One region of the Mesorhizobium sp. M1396 genome, then DNA from elsewhere that is predicted to be linked to it. Evidence: predicted binding sites of a transcription regulator. Region 1 holds the regulator's gene; the other holds the start of a gene.
The links. Region 1 encodes LexA, which represses DNA repair genes until DNA is damaged. Its sites were predicted from a motif close to TGTTCNNNNTGTGTTCNG; they were not measured.

Region 1 (3,295 bases):
GCAGGCGGCGACCCAGGAATGGGCCCAGGATCTCATCCGGGCCTGGAATACAGCCGGATGGTTCGAGATGCCGATCGAACTCGGCGATCAGCTTGGACGCCTGATCGGAGCCGCGGCCGGCCAGACCGTCGTCTGCGACACGACGTCGACCAACATCTACAAGGTGCTGCATGCGGCGATGGAGATGCGGCCCGGCCGGTTGGCCATCGTCGCCGAGGGTGACAGTTTTCCCACCGACCTGTACATCGCCGAAGGCGTGGCCTCGACCCGGGATGGCGCCTTGCTGCGCCTCGCGGGCGTCGACGCGCCAACCATCGAAGAGCTGATCGACGAAAGCGTCGCGGTGGTGCTGGTCAACCACGTCAATTACAAATCCGGTGAACTGCGCGACATGACGGCGCTGACGCGCAAGGCTCATGCGGCCGGAGCGCTGATCGTCTGGGATCTCTGCCACACCGCGGGCGCTCTGCCGGTCGAGCTCGATCATGCAAATGCTGATTTCGCTGTCGGCTGCACCTACAAGTACCTCAACGGCGGTCCGGGCGCGCCAGCCTTCATCTATGCCGCCCAGCGCCACCACGGCGAGATCAGCCAGCCACTCAGCGGCTGGTGGGGGCATGCACGGCCCTTTGCCTTCGAACGGGGTTATGTTGCCGGCACCGGTATCCGCCGCTTTCTGTGCGGCACGCAGCCGGTCCTGTCGATGCGGGCGCTCAAAGGCGCGCTTGCCATCTGGAACGACGTCGACATGGCGGCATTGCGAAAGAAAAGTGTCGCGCTGACCGAACTGTTCATCCAGCTCGTCGAAGCGAAGTGCGGCGCCTATGGTCTCACGCTGGAGAGCACTCGCGACGCGACCAGGCGCGGCAGCCATGTGTCGTTCCTTCACGATCATGGCTATCAAATCATGCGGGCGCTGATCGAGCGCGGAGTGATCGGTGACTTCCGCGCGCCGTCAACCATCCGTTTCGGATTTACGCCGCTCTATGTCGGCTACAAGGACGTGTGGCTGGCGGTCGAGGTGCTGGAAGACATTCTGCGCACGAGTGCATGGAAGGACCAGCGTTTCGCCGTCAAGGAGGCCGTGACCTGACGCGGCCGTCCCGACGATCTGTTGTCGCGTCTTGCCCCCAGGTCGGATGACGGAGGACGAATTTTTCAACTCGCGAATGCGTTCGCCGCTGGTGGCCGGCGCAGGCTGCAATAGATTAACCAAGGTTGGCATTTTGGCTTCGTTTCGTTCACGGCAAACGAACGCCCGGAAAGCTGGAAATGCGCCCGTCGCGGATCCATGGGCAGCTCATGCCAGGCTTGAGCCAAGGGTGGGCCACAGCCCATTAACCATAACAATTTCAATGCCGGCAAGCGCATTGTGACGGCATACAGTCGTCGACGAGGCCCGCTGGCGAGCGCCAATAATTTCGACCCCCCTAATAAATTCATTAAACTTTAAACAGTTGCGGAACACAACTGGAACAGATAGTGTTTGTTCTGGGTTTGTTTTTCCGATTCTGGTTTCAGGTACCCTGGGGGCCGCCATGCTGACGCGCAAGCAACACGAACTGCTGATGTTCATCCATGAACGCCTGAAGGAAAGCGGCATTCCGCCATCCTTCGACGAGATGAAGGAGGCGCTCGACCTTGCCTCCAAATCCGGGATTCATCGTTTGATCACGGCACTGGAAGAGCGCGGCTTCATTCGCCGGCTGCCCAACCGGGCACGCGCGCTGGAAGTGCTGCGGCTGCCGGACTCGATCGCACCCGGCCTCAACGCGGCAAAGAAGTTCTCTCCAAGCGTCATCCAGGGCAGTCTTGGTCAGGCCAGTCTCGGCCAGGGCGGCCTTGGCCGGCAGATCAGGCCAGCGTCTTCGCGGATGTCTTCAGCAGGCAATGACGACGACGTGGTCGCCGCCGTGTCGATCCCCGTGATGGGGCGCATCGCCGCCGGTGTGCCGATCGATGCCATCCAGCACCAGACGCATTCGATCTCGGTGCCGCCAGACATGATCATGGGCGGCGAGCACTATGCGCTGGAGGTCAAGGGCGACTCGATGATCGAGGCCGGCATCTTCGACGGCGACACCGTCATCATCCGCAATGCCGATACGGCGAGCCCTGGCGAGATCATCGTGGCGCTGGTGGATGAAGAGGAAGCGACGCTGAAGCGGTTCCGCCGCAAGGGCGCCTCGATTGCTCTCGAAGCCGCCAATCCGGCCTATGAAACCCGTATTTTCGGGCCAGACAGGGTCAAGGTGCAGGGCAAGCTCGTTGGCCTGATCCGCCGCTACTGAGGCAGCTGCGGTTTAACGACTGGCTTCTCGGGTCTCTTGAAGGGCGGCAGGCCTCTCGCCTCGCGCGAAAACTTGCGTTGCGCGTGCCAGGGTCGATATGGCCTGTCCACGGCGAAGCTGATTGTCGCCGGCGTGGTCGCCGATTGGCGATCGAAGAAGACGGCAGCACTGCCTTTGCGGGCCAGTTGCCGTTTGGTGATGACCAGAACCAGCGGGTTGTGACAGGCGTCATAGGCCGTCGCGTCATTGATGACGATCAGGTCGGCGAAACCACAGGCTTTCCAGGTGTCTTTTCGGTCCTCGATATAGGCAATGAACGCGCCAGACGGATGCCTGGCGAGACAAACGCCTGATGTGCAATAGAACGGCGCTCCGGGCGGCATTTCAGCCGCATCCGCGACGTCGAATTGACCGTCGCCTTCGTCGAACACCTCCGGCACGATGATGCTTTCGGATGTCAGCGCACGCTTCCAGTTGTCGACGGTGAATTCGTTCGGCCTGGCCCGGCTGACCGCGAGTTCGCCGCCGCCGATCGGCAACGCAACCAGCCGTGCGTCCTCCGAGATCAGCACGTCGGGTGCGCGCGTGTCCGAGACCGTCAGCAGGCCGGCAAGCGCGAAAGGAAGAGCTGCCAGCCGCAGCCATGTCGTCGCCATCGTCGCGATGACAAGGGCAATCGCCACCAGAAGAACAGACTGCTGCGAAATCAAGCCGATTGCGTCGACTGGCGAACGCTCGGAAATCCATCCGGACATTGCGATCATCGCCGTCAGGCCTTTGCCCATTACATAAAGAAAGGGGCCGTCGGCGCCGAATGGCATCGCCAGTGCGCTGAGGACTGCGAAAGGCATGACGACCAGTGATACGATCGGCATGATCGCCAGATTGGCGAACAGGCTGAGCGGCGACACACGCTGAAAATGCCAGATGGCAAACAGCGCCGTGGCGCCGCCGGCGATGATGGAAGTCATGGAAAGGCCGCCTGCCGCCAGCAGGAATTTTCG
Region 2 (3,295 bases), on a different contig from region 1:
CCGATCGGCGCATCTGGCGCCCGCATCTTCAACACGCTGGTCTTCGAGATGCGCCGCCGTGGCGCCAAGAAGGGCCTCGCTACGCTCTGCATCGGCGGCGGCATGGGCGTCGCCATGTGCGTGGAGGCAATCTGAAGAAAAGCAAATAGCGAGTAGCGAATAGGGAAGAATGGCGTCAGCGCGACGGGACATCAAATCCCTACTCGCTATTAGCCACTCGCTATTCGCTCCCGACCAAAGGGAGGAACATTATGACCAAGGTAGCAATCGTCACGGGCGGATCGCGCGGTATCGGCGCGGCGATCTCGATCGCATTGAAGACCGCCGGCTATTCGGTTGCCGCGAACTACGCCGGCAATGACGACGCGGCGGCGAAATTCAAGGCCGAAACCGGTATCCCGGTCTACAAATGGTCGGTCGCCGACTATGATGCCTGCACCACCGGCATCAAACAGGTCGAGGCCGATCTCGGCCCGGTCTCGGTGCTGGTCAACAATGCCGGCATCACCCGAGACGCCATGTTCCACAAGATCACGCGCGAACAGTGGAAAGAGGTCATCGACACCAACCTGTCCGGCGTCTTCAACATGACGCATCCGCTGTGGAGCGGCATGCGCGACCGCAAGTTCGGCCGCGTCATCACGATCTCCTCGATCAACGGCCAGAAGGGCCAGGCCGGCCAGGTCAACTATTCCGCCGCCAAGGCCGGCGACATCGGTTTCAGCAAAGCTCTGGCTCAAGAGGGGGCGCGCGCGGGCATCACCGTCAACGTCATCTGCCCCGGCTACATCGCCACCGAGATGGTCAAGGCTATCGACGAGAAGGTGCTCAACGAGCGGATCATCCCGCAGATCCCCGTCGGCCGCCTCGGCGAGCCCGAAGAAATCGCGCGCTGCGTCGTTTTCCTCGCTTCCGAGGATGCCGGCTTCATCACCGGCTCGACCATCACGGCCAATGGCGGCCAGTATTTCGTCTGATGACGGGCGGTGCGGGCGGACAGACCGACGGGCCAGCCCGCCGGCCCGTTTTTTCGTTGCCGGGCCTGATCCTTTCGACATGCCCTCGTCGGGTGCTGACCCAATCCGGTACGCAGAGGTTAATAGCGGCTGGCCGCCCTGTGCGAAACCGGTTCCCAAGCCTGTGGATTCTCGGTGGATAAGCTGTTCACAACACAAGATATTGGGGTGAACAAACCAAGAATATTCCGGCATCCTGATTCGTCGCCGATTCGTTCCGGCTTTGACCGGAACGTTAACGGCGACAGCTGGAATCGCCTGCCAATTCCTTAACGCGGATTAGGAAAGATCAACAATTTCATAAGCTTGAGCGAGGCATACCAAGCCATCATGATCGTTTCTCGGCAAAGGTTAACAGCAACGCCCCCTTGCACCCTCTTAGCATAAAACGGGCCAGTTCAGCGATTCAGCATGTGGTGCGACTCCTGGTCGCAAAATCCACATGTAGCCGTGAACAAAAGCTGAATCTGGCCGAGTCACTGATTCGTCGCCGATTCGTTCCAGACTCGTTCTATCCGTTAATCCGCGGCCGATTGAGAGCTTGACAAAAACACCTTCTGGCCGGCGGTGGAACATTCCGCTTTCGCTTCGCGCCCGAAATCCCTATGTGTCGCCTGTCATACGCGCCACGTGAGGCACGCTCCCGACAACCAGAGGCCAGAAAGCCTTATTCCCAGGGTCGATGAACATCCAGCCGAAACACACTGAGCCGCTAATCCTGTCTGGCCGCGACGTGACCGCCGTGCTTGGGCCCACCAACACCGGCAAGACCCATCTCGCCATCGAGCGCATGGTGGCTCATGAGAGTGGCATCATCGGCCTGCCGCTCAGGCTGCTGGCGCGCGAGGTCTATGCCCGCGTCTGCGAAAAGGTTGGCGCTCACAAGGTCGCGCTGATCACCGGCGAGGAAAAGATCCAGCCGGCGGGCGCGAAATATTCGGTCTGCACCGTCGAGGCCATGCCGCGCGAGACCGATGCCGCCTTCGTCGCCATCGACGAGGTGCAGCTTGCCGGCGACCTCGAGCGCGGACACATCTTCACCGACCGTATCCTGCATCTGCGCGGCCGCCAGGAAACGTTGCTGCTCGGTGCCGCCACCATGCACGGCATTTTGCAGCGCCTGCTGAGAGGCGTCTCTGTGGTGACGCGGCCGAGGCTGTCGCATCTTGCCTATGCCGGCCCCAAGAAACTGACACGGCTGCCGCGGCGCACTGCGATCGTCGCCTTCTCGGCCGACGAGGTCTACGCCATAGCCGAACTGATCCGCCGCCAACAGGGCGGTGCCGCCGTCGTGCTCGGCGCGCTAAGCCCGCGCACCCGCAACGCCCAAGTGGCATTGTTTCAGTCCGGCGATGTCGACTATCTCATCGCCACCGACGCCATCGGCATGGGCCTCAACCTCGATCTCGATCACGTCGCCTTCGCCCAGAACCGGAAGTTCGATGGTTATCAGTATCGCAACCTGACGGCGGCCGAGCTTGGCCAGATCGCCGGCCGCGCCGGTCGGCACCTGCGCGACGGCACCTTTGGCGTCACCGGCCAGGTCGACCCGCTGGATGAGGAACTGGTCAAGAAGATCGAAGGCCATGATTTCGATCCGGCGAAGGTGCTGCAATGGCGCACCGCGCGTTTCGACTTCGCCAGCCTCGATGCGCTGAAGCGCTCGATCGAAACCAATGCCCCGGTCGAAGGGCTGACGCGCGCGCTGCCCGCGGTCGACGCGCAGGCGCTTGAATATCTGTCCCGCGATGAAGACATCCGCGCTCTTGCCAGCAATGCCAAACGCGTTGCGCTGCTGTGGGAAGCCTGCGCACTGCCCGATTACCGCAGGATCGCGCCGGCCCAACATGCAGACCTCGTTGCTTCGATCTACACCGACCTTGCACGGCATGGCCATGTCGACGAGAATTACATGGCCGAGCAGGTGCGCCGCGCCGACACCACCGAGGGCGACATCGACACGCTGTCGCATCGCATTGCCCAGATCCGCACCTGGACATTCGTGTCGAACCGGCCCGGTTGGCTGGCCGATCAGGCACACTGGCAGGAAAAGACGCGCGAAATCGAAGACAGATTGTCGGATGCGCTGCATGAGCGGTTGACGAAACGCTTCGTAGACCGCAGGACTTCCGTCCTCATGCGGCGCCTTAGAGAAAATACCATGCCTGAAGCCGAAATTAGTCCTACCGGAACCGTCCTTGTCGAAGGCCACCATGTCGGCGAGTTGCAAGGGTTCCGCTTCACCGCTGATCAAACCGCCGGCGGTGAAGACGCCAAGG

Region 2: a site for LexA is predicted at 1,513-1,530, ahead of NKH02_RS10225 (helicase-related protein). Genes of this name have one in related genera too.

Annotation. Positions count from the first base shown of each region.
Region 1 is NZ_JAMYLA010000044.1:40,884-44,178, forward strand. Features, by position in the region: gene kynU (kynureninase) at 1-1,093, shown strand, start outside; gene lexA (transcriptional repressor LexA) at 1,539-2,291, shown strand; gene NKH02_RS25010 (ComEC/Rec2 family competence protein) at 2,285-3,295, opposite strand, start outside.
Region 2 is NZ_JAMYLA010000012.1:76,463-79,757, forward strand. Features, by position in the region: gene NKH02_RS10215 (acetyl-CoA C-acetyltransferase) at 1-135, shown strand, start outside; gene phbB (acetoacetyl-CoA reductase) at 252-977, shown strand; gene NKH02_RS10225 (helicase-related protein) at 1,699-3,295, shown strand, end outside.